DNA from 2 places in the Streptomyces sp. NPDC052773 genome. Region 1 is predicted to be linked to the other one. Evidence: riboswitches for the same ligand, from Rfam matches in the RefSeq annotation. Region 1 holds a riboswitch; the other holds the start of a gene.

Evidence for each region. Region 1 has a riboswitch for S-adenosylmethionine ahead of thrC (threonine synthase). Riboswitches for the same ligand answer to the same signal wherever they lie in the genome.
Region 2: it holds a riboswitch for S-adenosylmethionine, as region 1 does, so the genes downstream of both, ACIG0D_RS32010 (aminotransferase class V-fold PLP-dependent enzyme) here and thrC (threonine synthase) in region 1, are expected to answer to the same signal.

What each region holds. Positions count from the first base shown of each region.
Region 1 is NZ_JBITZX010000003.1:168,496-176,593, forward strand. Features, by position in the region: gene ACIG0D_RS08705 (DUF3263 domain-containing protein) at 12-254, shown strand; gene otsB (trehalose-phosphatase) at 302-1,147, shown strand; gene ACIG0D_RS08715 (trehalose-6-phosphate synthase) at 1,181-2,587, opposite strand; gene ACIG0D_RS08720 (glucosyl-3-phosphoglycerate synthase) at 2,658-3,602, opposite strand; SAM riboswitch class I at 3,752-3,907, shown strand; gene thrC (threonine synthase) at 3,926-5,239, shown strand; gene ACIG0D_RS08730 (MoaD/ThiS family protein) at 5,236-5,511, shown strand; gene ACIG0D_RS08735 (cold-shock protein) at 5,943-6,146, shown strand; gene groL (chaperonin GroEL) at 6,476-8,098, shown strand.
Region 2 is NZ_JBITZX010000020.1:10,776-18,873, reverse strand. Features, by position in the region: gene ACIG0D_RS32020 (SLC13 family permease) at 1-328, shown strand, start outside; gene ACIG0D_RS32015 (glycerate kinase) at 339-1,535, shown strand; gene ACIG0D_RS32010 (aminotransferase class V-fold PLP-dependent enzyme) at 1,490-2,857, opposite strand; SAM riboswitch class IV at 2,990-3,107, opposite strand; gene trpD (anthranilate phosphoribosyltransferase) at 3,200-4,264, opposite strand; gene ACIG0D_RS32000 (cytochrome bc complex cytochrome b subunit) at 4,402-6,039, opposite strand; gene ACIG0D_RS31995 (Rieske 2Fe-2S domain-containing protein) at 6,036-7,094, opposite strand; gene ACIG0D_RS31990 (c-type cytochrome) at 7,091-7,903, opposite strand; gene ACIG0D_RS31985 (heme-copper oxidase subunit III) at 7,986-8,098, opposite strand, start outside.

The DNA.
Region 1 (8,098 bases):
GCGTTTTCCGTATGGCCGGTACGGAGCGTCAGCCGCTGGGGCGGCGGGAACAGGACATCCTCGCGCTGGAGCGCCGGGGCTTTCCCGGCCCCGGCGCCAAGGAGCGCGCGATACGCGAGGAGCTGGGCCTGGCCCCGATCCGCTACTACCAGCTCCTCAACGCCCTGCTCGACGACCCGAGGGCACTGGAGCACGACCCGGTGACGGTGAACCGGCTGCGCAGGATCAGGGAGCGCAGACGCGCCGAGCGGTGAGGCCGGGGTCACGGTTCGGCACCGCCCCGGGGGGTTAGGTTCGCCGTATGGGCAGCCCTCACACACATGCGACGGATCTTCCCGAACCGGCGACCGAGCAGGGCCGCGACGGCCTGCGCGCCCTCCTCGCCCGCCCCGGCGGCGCGGTGGTCGCGCTCGACTTCGACGGCACCCTCGCACCGATCGTCGCCGACCCGCGGCAGGCCCGCGCGCACCCCGACGCGGTGCCCGCGCTGACCGCGCTCGCCCCGAAGGTGGCCGCCGTCGCGGTCATCACCGGACGCCCGGCCGAGGTCGCCGTGCGCTACGGCGGCTTCGCCGACGCCCCCGGCCTGGACCACCTGGTCGTCCTCGGCCACTACGGCGCCGAACGCTGGGACGCGGCCAGCGGCGAGATCACCGCCCCCGACCCGCACCCCGGCGTCGCCGAGGTCCGCGCCGCGCTGCCCGGGATCCTCGCGGGCTTCGAGGGCGCCTGGATCGAGGACAAGGGGTTCGCCGTGGCCGTGCACACCCGCCGCGCCGCCGACCCGCAGGCCGCCTTCGACGCGCTGCGCGCCCCGCTCGCCGGCCTCGCCGCCCGGCACGGCCTGATCGTCGAACCGGGCCGTATGGTCCTGGAACTGCGCCCGCCCGGCATGGACAAGGGCGTCGCCCTGAAGCGGTACGTCCGCGAGACCGGCGCGGGCGCGGTCCTCTACGCCGGCGACGACCTGGGCGACCTCCCCGCCTACGCCGCCGTCGACGAACTCCGCGCCGACGGCACCCCCGGCCTCCTCGTGTGCAGCGGCAGCGACGAGGTCACCGAACTCCGGGACCGCGCGGACCTGGTGGTCGACGGCCCCCGAGGAGTCGTACACCTGCTGCGGACCCTGGCGGCGCACCTGCCCTGACCGGGAGGACGCCGCCCTGGCCGGCCGGTGCGGTCAGCCGTCCCGGCCGGTCAGGGCGTTCAGGGCGTTCAGCTGGTCCATGAACCACTGGGCCGGCGGCAGGGCGGTGGCCGCCGCGGCGAGGCGCTTGGTGCGTTCCGCTCGTTCGCCGTGGGGCATGGTGAGGGCCTGGTGGAGGGCGTTCGCCGTGCCGACGATGTCGTACGGGTTGACCGTGATCGCGTCCTCGGCCAGCTCCTCGTGCGCCCCCGCCTCGCGGGACAGCACCAGTGCGCAGCCCTGGTCCGAGATCACCGGCACCTCCTTGGCGACCAGGTTCATGCCGTCCCGGATGGGGTTGACCAGGGCCACGTCGGCGAGGCGGTAGGCGGCCAGGGAGCGGGCGAAGTCGTCCTTGACGTGCAGGACGACCGGGGTCCAGCCCGGCGTGCCGTACTCGTCGTTGATCTCGCCCGCCAGCCGCTGCACCTCGGCGGTGTAGTCGCGGTAGACGGCGAGGTCCTGGCGGGAGGGGTAGGCGAAGGCGACGTGGACGACGCGCTCGCGCCACTCGGGGCGGTCGGCGAGGAGCTGCCGGTAGGCGAGCAGGCCGCGGACGATGTTCTTGGAGAGTTCGGTGCGGTCGACCCGGACGATCGTCCTGCGGCCCTCACCGATCTCGGCGCGCAGCGCGGTGATCCGTTCCTCGACGTCCGCCTCGTGCGCGCGCCGGCGCAGGAAGTCCGCGTCCGCGCCGAGCCCGTGCACCCCGATGCGGGTGTCGCCGAGCCCGCCCGTGAACGCCTCGCAGCAGGCGGTGAACGCGTCCGCCCAGCGCCGGGTGAGGAACCCGAGCCGGTCCGCGCCGAGCATGCCGCGCAGCACGGCCCGGGCGATGTCGTCCGGGAGCATCCGGAAGTACTCCGGGGGCGCCCAGGGAGTGTGCGAGAAGTGGCCGATGCGCAGGTCGGGGCGCAGCTCGCGGAGCATGCCGGGGACCAGCACCAGGTGGTAGTCCTGCACCAGCACCGCCGCGCCCTCGGCCGCCTCGGCCGCCAGCGCCTCGGCGAAGGCGCGGTTGTACGTCTCGAAGGACGCCCACTGGCGGCGGAACCCGGCGTCGAAGGCCGGCTCCAGCGGCGTCTGGTACAGCATGTGGTGGACGAACCACAGCACCGAGTTCGCGATGCCGTTGTAGGCGTCCGCGTGCACCTCGGCCGGGATGTCCAGCATCCGCACGCCGTCCTCGCCGATCCCGCGGCGCACCGCCTCCCGGTCGCCGTCGCCGAGCGCGGAGCACACCCACAGCGCGCCCGCCTCCGGTCCGATCGCCGACAGACCCGACACCAGCCCGCCGCCGCCCCGCTTGGCGTGCAGCGAGCCGTCGTCACCGATCCGGTAGGAGACGGGACCCCGGTTGGAGGCCACCAGTACCTGTGCAGCACCTGACGTCGAAGCCATGGTCCTCAACCTAGCCCGCCCCCCAACCGCTCAAACGTACGGTTCGGCCGTATACAGGCGGTCCGGCGTGTTACGCCACCTTGCGGGCCGCGTACTCCGCGATCTCCACCATCGGCGGACGCTCCTCCGTGTCCACGGAGTACGTCCGCGGCTCGAAACCGCCCTCCACCCGCTCGAACTGGGTCAGCGACGGCCGGACCAGATGCCCGCGGGCCAGCCGCAGCTGGGCCGTGCGGTAGATCGCGGCGGCCATCCGCCCGAGCGCCTGCCCGTCCTGGTGCCGGTGCTTGCGCACCCCGACGTCGACCTGGGCGAGCGCGTCCAGGCCGACCAGGTGCAGCGCGTCGACCAGCATGCCCAGCTCCACGCCGTACCCGACGGGGAACGGGAGCTGTTCCAGCAGCGAGCGGCGGGCCGCGTACTCGCCGCCGAGCGGCTGCACGAAACCGGCCAGCTGCGGCCAGTGCATGTTCAGCAGCGGGCGGGCCATCAGTTCGGTGACCCGGCCGCCCTGACCGGCCGCGCCGCCGAGGGGGCGGTCGTACATCGCCTTGACCAGGTCCACGTCCGGGTCGGTCAGCAGCGGGCCGACGATCCCGGAGACGAAGTCGGACGAGAAGTCCCGCAGGTCCGCGTCGACGAAGCAGACGATGTCACCGCTCGTCACGAGCAGGGACCGCCACAGCACCTCACCCTTTCCGGGGACGGCCGGAAGACGCGGCAGGATCTCGTCGCGGTGAACCACCCGGGCGCCCGCGGCGGCGGCCACCTCGGAGGTGCGGTCGGTGGAGCCCGAGTCGACCACGACGATCTCGTCGACCAGCGGCACCTGCCGCATCAGGTCGTGGCGGATGACGGCGACGATGTCGCCGACCGTCTCCTCCTCGTTGAGCGCGGGCAGCACGACGCTGACCGTCTGGCCCGTGGCGCGTTTGGCGGCCAGGATCTTGTGGAGCGGGCGATCGGCCACGGACCAGGAGCGGGTGCTCAGCCAGCGCTCGACTTCTTCCAGCACGGTCGGCGGCTCCTCACTGTCGGGATTCCTCTGTGATCCATCTCGCGGTTCGGACGACTATCTCAACTGTCCTGGCCTTCGGTTACAGTCGTGGGCAACGCGGATGACCATCGCATGTCCGGGGTCGACCGCCGTTAACAACCACATACAGCTCATCCAGAGGGGCAGAGGGACACGGCCCGATGAAGCCCCGGCAACCCTCCAGCCGGTCTCGTAGATCGTCGTTGATCATTCCGCGAGGCTCCCCGGCTAGGGAAGGTGCCAAATCCGTCTCACGGCGAAGTGCGTCGTGAGGAAGATGAGGAGAAAGGGCCTCGCCTCACATGGCTGTGCAGACTGTTGCAAGCACCACTGATTCCGCTGCCGCCGCTTCGGCGGACGCTTCCACGGTAGACCTCGGCCCCGCCGCTGCGCTGTCCTGCCGGGAATGCGGCCACCGCGTCCCGCTCGGCCCGGTCTTCGCCTGCGAGGAGTGTTTCGGCCCGCTGGAGATCGCTTACGACTTCTCCGCGTACGACGCCGAGAACCTGCGCAAGCGCATCGAGGCGGGCCCCGCGAACATCTGGCGGTACGCGCCGCTGCTCCCCGTCCCGGCCGACGTGGCCGACAAGCCGAACCTGAACCCGGGCTGGACCAAGCTCGTCCAGGCCGACAACCTGGCGCGCGAGCTGGGTGTCGAGCCCGGCAAGCTCTTCGTCAAGGACGACTCCGGCAACCCGACCCACTCCTTCAAGGACCGTGTGGTCGCCCAGGCCCTGGAGGCCGCGCGCGCCTTCGGCTTCACCACCCTCTCCTGCTCCTCCACCGGCAACCTCGCCGGTGCCGTGGGCGCCGCGGCGGCCCGCGCCGGCTTCCGCTCCTGCGTGTTCATCCCGCACGACCTGGAGCAGGGCAAGGTCGTCATGGCCGCGGTCTACGGCGGCGAGCTCGTCGGCATCGAGGGCAACTACGACGACGTGAACCGCTTCTGCTCCGAGCTGATCGGCGACCCGGCGGGCGAGGGCTGGGGCTTCGTCAACGTCAACCTGCGGCCGTACTACGCGGAGGGGTCCAAGACCCTGGCGTACGAGATCTGCGAGCAGCTCGGGTGGAAGCTGCCGGACCAGATCGTGGTGCCCATCGCCTCCGGCTCCCAGCTCACGAAGATCGACAAGGGTCTCCAGGAGCTGATCAAGCTGGGGCTCGTCGAGGACAAGCCGTACAAGATCTTCGGTGCGCAGGCCGAGGGCTGCTCGCCGGTGTCGGCCGCGTTCAAGGCGGGGCACGACGTCGTCCGCCCGCAGAAGCCGGACACCATCGCCAAGTCGCTGGCCATCGGCAACCCGGCGGACGGGCCGTACGTCCTGGACATCGCCCGGCGCACGGGCGGCGCCGTGGAGGACGTGAACGACGAGCAGGTCGTCGACGCGATCAAGCTGCTGGCCCGCACCGAGGGCATCTTCGCGGAGACGGCGGGCGGCGTGACGGTCGGCGTGACCCGCAAGCTGATCGAGAACGGCGTCCTCGACCCCACGAAGACCACCGTCGTCCTGAACACCGGCGACGGCCTGAAGACCCTGGACGCGGTGGCCGGCACCGGCCTCACCGCCACCATCCGCCCGAACCTGGAATCCTTCCGAGAGGCTGGCCTCGCATGAGCGTGACCGTTCGCATCCCCACCATCCTGCGCACCTACACCGGCGGGCAGGCCGAGGTCACCGCCGAGGGGGCCACCCTCGCCGAGGTCATCGCCGACCTGGAGAAGAACCACACCGGCATCGCCGCCCGCGTGCTGGACGACCAGGGCAAGCTGCGCCGGTTCGTCAACGTGTACGTGAACGACGACGACGTCCGCTTCGAGCAGGGCCTGGAGACGGCCACGCCGGACGGCGCGGGCGTCTCGATCATCCCGGCGGTCGCCGGCGGCTGACGGCCGCCGGCGGCTACCGCCAGCCGCCGGCGAGTTCGCCGCTGTCACACACCGTTCATCGAATTGCCCCCTCCGTGAGAGATGCGGAGGGGGCAATTCCATGTGATTGAGCGCGGTAGAGTTGGGGAACCCGCTCCACTTTCCGAGATGAAGCTGCGTCGAGATGCAGCCAAAATCAGCGGCCCTTTCGCGCCTTTCGTTCCTTATGCCGGGCCCGACTTGCCCGGAATCCGGGTGAATTCTTCGTAAATTACCGATCACCGGTGCCCGGATTTCTCGTCCGATTGACCTGTTGCAGACGGCAGTTGGACAGATACATTCAGCCGCGGTCGACGCGTTCCGGCGCACGCCCCCGATGACTGGGGGGTGAGGTCTGACCCGGATCCGCGAAGTGTGGATCTGTGCAAGGGCCAGTAATAGGGGAGTTAGGCATGGCTCAGGGCACCGTCAAGTGGTTCAACGCGGAGAAGGGGTACGGCTTCATCGCGGTCGACGGTGGTGCGGACGTCTTCGTCCACTACAGCGCGATCCAGATGGACGGGTACCGCACCCTGGAAGAGGGCCAGCGGGTCGAGTTCGAGATCTCGCAGGGTCAGAAGGGCCCGCAGGCCGACATGGTTCGCGTCACCGCCTGAACATTTATGTTGCGAAGGGCTCGCACCGCACGCCGGTGCGAGCCCTTCGGCGTGCGCGGGGAGGCGCGGGGGCGCACGGACGCCTCACCGCGGTTCCCCTGTTCGCCCACCGCTGAGTGGCTTCCGACCCCCGAGAGCCGCTTGCACTCGATGGGGCCGAGTGCTAATCATTGGCGTTAGCACTCTGAAGGTGAGAGTGACAACGAAGGACCGGGTCGGTGAGGCCGCGGGCCGGGTGGGGCAAGGAACCACACGGCAGGCAGGCCGTCCGTCGCGGGCGCGGGCGCGGTCCGAAGGAATCACCCCCAGTCCTGGAGGGACCACTTCACATGGCCAAGATCATCGCGTTCGACGAGGAGGCGCGGCGCGGCCTCGAGCGCGGCATGAACCAGCTCGCGGACGCCGTCAAGGTGACCCTCGGCCCCAAGGGCCGCAACGTCGTCCTCGAGAAGAAGTGGGGCGCCCCCACGATCACCAACGACGGTGTCTCCATCGCCAAGGAGATCGAGCTCGAGGACCCGTACGAGAAGATCGGCGCCGAGCTGGTCAAGGAAGTCGCCAAGAAGACGGACGACGTCGCCGGTGACGGTACGACCACGGCTACGGTCCTCGCCCAGGCGCTGGTCCGCGAGGGTCTGCGCAACGTCGCCGCCGGTGCCAACCCGATGGCCCTGAAGCGCGGTATCGAGAAGGCCGTCGAGGCCGTCTCCGGCGCGCTGCTCGACCAGGCCAAGGAGGTCGAGACCAAGGAGCAGATCGCCTCCACGGCCTCCATCTCCGCCGCCGACACCCAGATCGGCGAGCTGATCGCCGAGGCCATGGACAAGGTCGGCAAGGAAGGCGTCATCACCGTCGAGGAGTCCCAGACCTTCGGTCTGGAGCTGGAGCTCACCGAGGGTATGCGCTTCGACAAGGGCTACATCTCGGCGTACTTCGCCACCGACATGGAGCGCATGGAGGCAGTCCTCGAGGACCCGTACATCCTCATCGCCAACTCCAAGATCTCCAACGTCAAGGACCTGCTCCCGCTCCTCGAGAAGGTCATGCAGTCGGGCAAGCCGCTGCTGATCATCGCCGAGGACGTCGAGGGCGAGGCCCTGTCGACCCTGGTCGTCAACAAGATCCGCGGCACCTTCAAGTCCGTCGCCGTCAAGGCCCCGGGCTTCGGCGACCGCCGCAAGGCCATGCTCGGCGACATCGCCATCCTCACGGGCGGCGAGGTCATCTCCGAGGAGGTCGGCCTCAAGCTGGAGAACGCGACCCTGGACCTCCTGGGCCGCGCCCGCAAGGTCGTCATCACCAAGGACGAGACCACCATCGTCGACGGCGCCGGCTCCGCCGACCAGGTCGCGGGCCGCGTGAACCAGATCCGCGCCGAGATCGAGAACAGCGACTCGGACTACGACCGCGAGAAGCTCCAGGAGCGTCTGGCGAAGCTGGCCGGCGGCGTGGCCGTCATCAAGGCCGGTGCCGCCACCGAGGTGGAGCTCAAGGAGCGCAAGCACCGCATCGAGGACGCCGTCCGCAACGCGAAGGCGGCCGTCGAGGAGGGCATCGTCGCCGGTGGTGGCGTGGCCCTCATCCAGGCCTCCTCGGTCTTCGAGAAGCTGGACCTGGAGGGCGACGAGGCGACCGGCGCCCAGGCCGTGAAGCTCGCGCTCGAGGCCCCGCTGAAGCAGATCGCCGTCAACGCCGGCCTCGAGGGCGGCGTCGTGGTGGAGAAGGTGCGCAACCTGACCCCGGGTCACGGTCTGAACGCCGCGACCGGCGAGTACGTAGACCTGGTCGCCGAGGGCATCATCGACCCGGCGAAGGTGACCCGTTCCGCGCTGCAGAACGCCGCCTCCATCGCCGCGCTGTTCCTCACCACCGAGGCCGTCATCGCCGACAAGCCGGAGAAGGCCGCCGCGCCGGCCGGCGGCGGCATGCCGGGCGGTGACATGGACTTCTGA
Region 2 (8,098 bases), on a different contig from region 1:
CGCGGTCAGCACGGCGGCCCACCTCGTCCTCCAGTCCCGCTCCGCGCGCTCCTCCGTCCTCGTCCCGCTGGTGGTGGCCGCCGCCGTGGGCGCCGGGGTCGACCCGGTCGCCGCCGCGCTCGCCTCCACCGCCGCGGCGGGGTTCTGCCACACCCTGCCCGCCTCCGCCAAGCCGGTCGCCCTCTTCGCCGAGGTCCCCGGCGTTCCCACCTACACCCCGCGCGACCTGCTGCGCCTGTCCGCCGTGCTGGCCCCGCTGACCGCCGTGATCGTCCTCGTCTTCGCCGTGGCGGTATGGCCGTTGCTCGGCGTTCCCACGCCCCCCTAGGAGACCTGCCATGCTGAGCCGAGTCGTCGTAGCCCCCAGCGGGTTCAAGGAGTCGCTGTCCGCCCAGGCCGCCGCCGACGCCATCGCGGACGGGGTCCGCCGGGTGCTGCCGGACGCCGAGATCGACCGGATCCCGCTGGTCGACGGCGGGGAGGGCACGGCCGTCGCGCTGGCCGCCGCGACCGGGGGACGGTTGGTCGCGCTGCCCGCCACCGGCCCGGTCGGCGACCGGCTCGGCACCCACTTCGCGCTGCTCGGCGGCGCCGGGGACACCGCGGTGGTGGAGATGGCGGCGGTGGCCGGGCTGTCCCTCGTCCCGCACTCCCTGCGCGACCCGGGCGCCACCACCACCCGCGGCGTCGGCGAGCTGATCCGCGCCGCGCTCGACACGGGCGTCAGGCGGATCCTGGTCGGCTGCGGCGACTCCGGCACCTCCGACGGCGGCGCGGGCGCGCTCCAGGCGCTCGGGGCCCGGCTGCTGGACGCGGACGGCTTCGAACTGCCGCCCGGCGGCCGGGAGTTGATCCGCCTGCACCGCGTCGACCCGTCCGGCCTCGACCCGCGGCTGCGCGCGACGGAACTCCTGGTGGCCTGCAACCCGTACAACGTGCTGTGCGGCGAGCGGGGCGTGGCCCGGGTCTTCGGACCGCAGAAGGGGGCGACGCCCGCGCAGGTCGAGCACCTGTCGGCCGGTCTGGAGAACTGGGCGTACGTCCTCACCCGCGACCTCGGGGTGACGGGCACCGATCTGCGCACCGGCCCCGGCACCGGCGCCTCCGGCGGCCTGGGCGCGGGGCTCGCCGCGCTCGGTGCCCGGCTGCTGCCCCGCTTCGACGTCCTCCTCGGCCATCTCGACCTCGACGCCCGCCTCGCCCGCGCCGACCTGGTCGTCACCGCGGAGGGCGCCCTCGACCACCAGACCCCGCGCGGCAAGGTCCCGGCGGAGGTGGCCCGCCGCGCGAAGCGGTACGGCCGTCCGGTGCTCGCCCTGGCCGGCACGCTCGGCGAGGGGGCGCACGAGGTGCCGGGCGTGGACGCGTTCAGCGGGATCCTGCCCGCCCCGATGGCCCTCGCGGAGGCACTGGTGCGGGCGAGCGACCTCCTCGCGGACGCCGCCGAGCGCGCCCTGCGGATGATCCTGCTGGGCGCCCGGCTACCGGCTCACGCGGAGGTGTCCGGCACGCAACGCCCGTCCTCCGTGCGGTAGTTCCACCGCGCGCCGTCCCGCACCAGCTCCTTGACCGCGCGCAGGAACCGCTCCACGTGCTCGTCCGGGGTGCCCGCGCCGAAGCTGACGCGGATCGCGTTCAGGGACTTCTCCCCGGGCGCCGCCTCGGGCGCGCCGCACTCGCCCTGCGTCTGCGGGTCGCTGCCGAGCAGGGTGCGCACCAGCGGGTGGGCGCAGAACAGGCCGTCGCGCACCCCGATGCCGTACTCGGCGGAGAGCGCGGCGGCGAAGTGGGAGCTGTTCCAGCCGTCGACGACGAAGGAGATCACGCCCACGCGCGGGGCGTCGTCCCCGAAGAGGGACAGCACACGCACCTCCGGCACCTCGGCGAGCCCGGCGCGGACCTTCCCGATGAGGTGGCGCTCGCGGGCGACCAGGGTGTCGAACCCGGCCTCGGTGAGGGCCTTGCAGGCGGAGGCGATGGCGTAGGCGCCGATCACGTTCGGGGAGCCCGCCTCGTGCCGGGCGGCGCTCTCGTGCCACTCCACGTCCACGCCGCCGTCCTCGCGCCGGGTCACCTTGCGGCTCGCGCCGCCGCCCGCGAGATAGGGCTCGGCCTCGCGCAGCCAGTCGGAGCGGCCCGCGAGGACACCCGAGCCGAACGGGGCGTACAGCTTGTGCCCGGAGAAGGCGACCCAGTCCACGTCCAACTCCCGTACGGAGACGGGGTGGTGGGGCGCGAGCTGGGCGGCGTCCAGCACGATCCGGGCGCCGTGCGCGTGCGCCGCGGCGGCCAGCTCCCGGACGGGCCACAGCTCACCGGTGACGTTGGAGGCGCCGGTGACGCAGACCAGGGCCGGGCCGTAGGGATCGCGGTCGGCGAGGGCGCGCTCCAGGGTCGCCACCGCCTCGGCTGGGGTGCGCGGCGCGTCCAGGTAGGTGACCTGGGCGTTCGTCCAGGGCAGCAGGGAGGCGTGGTGCTCGGTTTCGAAGACGAAGACCCGGCAGCCGGCGGGCAGCGCGGCGGCGAGCAGGTTGAGCGAGTCGGTGGTGGACCGGGTGAAGACGACCTGGTCGCCGTCGCGGCAGTCGAGGAACTCGGCGACGGTCCTGCGGGAGTTCTCGAACAGGTCCGTGGACAGCTGGGACAGATAGCCGGCGCCGCGGTGCACGCTGCCGTAGTACGGGGCGTACGCGGCGACGTCGTCCCACACCCGCTGGAGGGCCGGTGCGCTGGCGGCGTAGTCGAGCGCGGCGTAGGTGACCTCGCCACCGGTGACGAGCGGGACGGTGACATCCCTGCCCAGAACGGGCAGCGGGGCACAAACGGACTGGTCGGCGGCAGCGGTGGAGACGGACATGGCGGAACTCCCGTGAGACTGAGGAGGAAAGAAGAGAAGAAGGGTGTGCGGAGGCGGGGCTCGGCGGCCCTAACGCATTCGCTTGCTCACGGAAGACTCCCTCGAACGACCAGGACCCCTGGGTTCGCGAGGGGTCCGCGCTTGCCGTAGGCCTTGCTGCCGTACGACCTGGTCTTCACCCGGGGCACCCCGCCACGGACGGAGGGTTGCCGGACAGTCGGCCGGGGCCTCATGACTGTCACTCATGACCTGATACAGGAACGTAGACGAAATGATCGTCGCCCCGCAACCCGTGTCCGGATCGCGGGACGACCTTGCCCTGCGTGACGACCTACGCCGGCGTCACGCGTTGCTGGCGGCCACCCAGCGCTCCAGGGTCCGCCGGGCCGCGCCCGAGTCGATGGACTCGGCCGCCTTCGCCATCCCGGCGCGGAGCTGCTCGGTCAGCGGGGCGTCGCCCGGGTGCAGGGCGACCAGCGCCGCCGCCGAGTTCAGCAGCACCGCGTCGCGGACCGGGCCCCGCTCGCCGTCCAGCAGACGGCGGGCCACCTCGGCGTTGTAGGAGGCGTCCGCGCCGCGCAGCGCCTCCACCGGGACCAGCTCCAGGCCGACGTCGCGCGGGTCGAAGGCCTCCTCGGTGACCTTGCCGTCGCGCACGATCCACACCCGGGAGGTGGCGGTGGTCGTCAGCTCGTCGAGCCCGTCGTCGCCGCGGAACACCAGCGCGGAGTTGCCGCGCTCGGCGAGCACCCCGGCGACGATCGGCGCCATCCGCGGGTCGGCCACGCCGACCGCCTGGGCCTTCACCCGGGCCGGGTTGGTCAGCGGGCCCAGGACGTTGAACGTCGTGCGGATCCCGAGCTGACCGCGGGCCGCCGCCACGTGGCGCAGCGCCGGGTGGAACTTCACCGCGAAGCAGAAGGTGATACCGGCCTCCTCGGCGACCTCGGCCACCCGCTGCGGCGTCAGCTCCAGATTGACGCCCAGCTTCTCCAGCACATCGGAGGCGCCGGACGCCGAGGACGCGGCGCGGTTGCCATGCTTGACCACCTTCGCGCCGGTGCCGGCCACGACGATGGAGGACATCGTGGAGATGTTCACGGTCTTCGCGCCGTCGCCGCCGGTGCCGACGATGTCGACGGTCTCGCCGGGCACCTGGATCACCTTGGCGTGCGCGTACATCGCGCGGACCAGGCCGGTGATCTCCTCGACCGTCTCGCCCTTGGCCCGCAGCGCCACCACGAACCCGGCGATCTGGGCGTCGGTCGCCTCCCCGCGCATGATGCGGTCCATCGCCCAGGCGGTGTCCTCGGCGCTCTGGTCCCGGCCCTCCAGCAGACCGTTCAGCACCACGGGCCAGGAACGGCCCGCCGCGGTGTCGCCTCCAGCGGGGGTCACAGCGCTCATCAGCCGCTCCTGATCGTCGTAGGACACATGGCACACCACACGGTGTGATCCCAGCCTATCCAGCCCGGGCACGGCGAAGGGCCCCCGTCCGAACACCGGACGGGGGCCCTTCGACCGTGGCGTGGCGAACGCAGCGATCAGTGGTGGCCGTGGCCGCTCGTGATCTCCTTGTACTCCTCGACGGTGGGCTTCGGGATCTGGGAGTCCTCGCCGAAGTACGCCTTGCTCAGCTTGGCGCGCAGCTTCTCGGAGCCCTTCACCTTGCGCTCGACGCCGTTCTCGTCGACCGTCGGGCCGATCTCGGCCGGCTGGTACTGCTCGTGCGCCGTGAGGCTGTAGAGCGCGCCCTGGCTGAGCGGCTCGTGGACCTCGATGTACTCACCGTGCGGCAGACGCTTGATGGTGCCGGTCTCCCGACCGTGCAGCACCTTGTCCTTGTCCCGGCGCTGCAGGCCGAGGCAGATCCGCTTGGTGACGACGAACGCGATGACCGGACCGACGAAGAAGCCGATGCGGACGAACCAGGTGACCGCGTTGATCGACAGGTGGAAGTGCGTGGCGACGATGTCGTTGCCACCACCGATCAGCATGATCATGTACGCGGTGATCCAGGCGACACCGAGCGCGGTGCGGGTCGGGGCGTTGCGCGGGCGGTCCAGGATGTGGTGCTCGCGCTTGTCGCCGGTGACCCAGGACTCGATGAACGGGTAGACCGCGATCGCCGCCAGGAAGAGACCGAAGAGCACCAGCGGGATGAACACGCCGAGGACCAGCGTGTGACCCCAGAAGTTGATCTCCCAGCCGGGCATGGCGCGGACCAGGCCCTCGGCGAAGCCCATGTACCAGTCGGGCTGGGCGCCGGTGGACACCATGTCCGGGCGGTACGGGCCCATGGCCCAGATCGGGTTGACCGTCGCGATGCCGGCGAGGACCGCGATGACACCGAAGACCAGGAAGAAGAAGCCTCCGGCCTTGGCCATGTAGACCGGCAGCAGCGGCATGCCGACGACGTTGTTGTTGGTCTTGCCGGGGCCCGCGAACTGCGTGTGCTTGTGGTAGAAGACCAGGATCAGGTGGGCCACCACGAGGCCGAGCATGATGCCCGGCAGCAGCAGGATGTGGATCGAGTAGAACCGCGCGACCATGTCGTCGCCCGGGAACTCCCCGCCGAACAGGAACATCGAGATGTACGTGCCGACGATCGGCGTGGACAGGATCGCGCCCTGCGTGAAGCGGACACCGGTGCCGGAGAGCAGGTCGTCCGGGAGCGAGTAGCCGGTGAAACCGGTGAACATGCCGAGGACGAACAGCAGGAAGCCGAACAGCCAGTTGATCTCACGCGGCTTGCGGAACGCGCCGGTGAAGAAGACGCGCATCATGTGCACGAACATGCCGGCGAGGAAGACGATGGCCGCCCAGTGGTGGATCTGCCGGATCAGCAGACCGCCGCGGACGTCGAAGCTGATGTCCAGCGTCGACTTGTAGGCCTCGCTCATCAGCTGGCCCTGCATCGGGATGTAGCTGCCGTGGTACTCCACCTCGTTCATCGACGGGTGGAAGAACAGGGTCAGGTACACACCCGTGAGGATGATGATGAGGAAGCTGTAGAGGCAGACCTCGCCGAGCATGAAGGACCAGTGGTCCGGGAAGATCTTGCGCATGTTGGCCTTGGCCAGGGAGTAGATCCCCAGCCGGCCGTCGGCCCAGTCGGCCACGCGCTCGCCGGCCGGCGCCTTCCCGCGAGAGCGGGACTCGGTGGGTTCGTTGGTGCTCATCCGCGCTCCCAGAATGCAGGACCGACGGGCTCTTCGAAGTCGCCGCGCGCTTCGAGGTAGCCCTCGTCGTTCACGCCGATCCGCAGCTGCGGCAGGGCGTGGCCGGCGGGACCGAAGATCACCCGGGCACCGTCGGAGAGGTCGAAGGTGGACTGGTGGCAGGGGCACAGCACGTGGTGCGTCTGCTGCTCGTACAGGGAGATCGGGCAACCGACGTGGGTGCAGATCTTCGAGTACGCCACGATGCCCTCGTGCGACCACTCGAGCTCGCGCTTGTCCTTGATGTCCTCCGGCTGGATCCGGACGAGCATCAGGGCGGCCTTGGCGATCTCGTTCTGGAAGCCGTGGTCGTGCTCCTCCAGGCCCTCGGGCTTGGCGAAGGTCAGTGAGCCGACCGCGATGTCCGACGGCCGCAGCGGCTCGTTGGTGTTCATGTTGACGATCAGCTTGCCCTTGGACCACAGGGTGTGGCGCAGCTTCTCCTCGGGCAGCGGACCGAGGTCGCGCAGCAGGACCAGGCCGGACAGCGGCACCATGGCCATCGCGCCGAACATGGTGTTGCGGATCAGCTTACGCCGGCCCAGCTGGGACTCGGCGGCACCCTGCCGGAAGTCCTCGAAGACCTGGGCACGGACCTCGGCCGGGGCCTCGATCGGGTGCCGCTCCTGGACCAGCTCGTGGTCGGACATCAGGGTGCGGCCCCAGTGGACCGCGCCCGCACCGATGCAGAACAGCGCCACGCCCAGGGTCACGCCGAGCGCGAAGTTCATCGCGCCGATGTGACCGAGCGGGAAGATGTAGACCGTCTTGTGGACCGGGATGGTCACGAACGCGGCGATGAAGCCGATGGTGGCCAGCATCGACACCGTGAACAGCAGGGCGACCGTGCGCTCGGACCGCTTGGCGGCCCGCTCGTCGATGTCCTGGATCCGGGGCTCGTGCGGGGGCACGCCCGGGTCGGCGAACGGGTTCTTCTCGTCCGCGACGCCCAGTGCGCCGTGGCCGGTGCCCTGCGCTGCGGGCAGGTTCTCTTCGGGAATGTCTTGGCTACTCATGACTTCTTGGCCTTTGCGGTCCGGGCGGCGACCCACACGGCGATGGCGACCAGGGTGCCGAGGCCGAAGATCCAGCCGAAGAGGCCCTCGGCCACCGGACCGATGCCGCCCAGCTCCAGACCGCCGTAGCTGTCCGTCTCGTCGCTGTTGACCGCGTTCAGGTACGCGATGATGTCCTTCTTGTTCTGCTCCGACAGGGTGGTGTCGGGGAAGGAGGGCATGTTCTGCGGGCCGGTCTGCATGGCCTCGTAGATGTGCTTCGGGTCCACGCCTTCGAGGGTCGGCGCGTACTTGCCCTTGGTGAGGGCACCGCCCTTGCCGGTGAAGTTGTGGCACTGCGCGCAGTTGTTGCGGAACAGCTCGCCACCCTTGGCGATGTCAGCGCCCTCCGGACCGTACTGCTCCTCGGTCGGGACGGAGGGGCCGGCGCCCAGCGAGGCGATGTACGCCGCGAGCTGGTCGATCTCGGCCTGGGTGTAGATGTTCTTCTTCCGCGGCACCTGGGCGCCCTGGGAGGTCGCGGCCGGCATACGGCCGGTGGCGACCTGGAAGTCGACGGCAGCCGCGCCCACGCCCACCAGGCTCGGACCGTCGGAGGTGCCCTGACCGCCGGTGCCGTGGCAGCTGGCGCAGCCTACGGCGTAGAGCTTCTTGCCCTCGTCGATGGCAAGGGACTGGGCGGTTTCATCGGCCTGCGCCTTGCCCGCGGGTGCGAACGCGGCGTACAGCCCCCCGGTAGCCGCCAGCGCGAGGAGTAGGACGACGACCGCCGCCAGCGGATGGCGTCGTCGTGCGGAGAGCTTTTTCACGGATTACCCCGGTGTCAGGATCTTCTGCGTCGATGCTTCTGGGATGTGCGTGTTACGGGAACGCGCGTGGGATCGGGTCCGGCTACTTGATCATGTAGATCGTGGCGAAGAGGCCGATCCAGACGACATCGACGAAGTGCCAGTAGTAGGACACGACGATGGCGGCGGTCGCCTGCTCGTGGGTGAACCTACGGG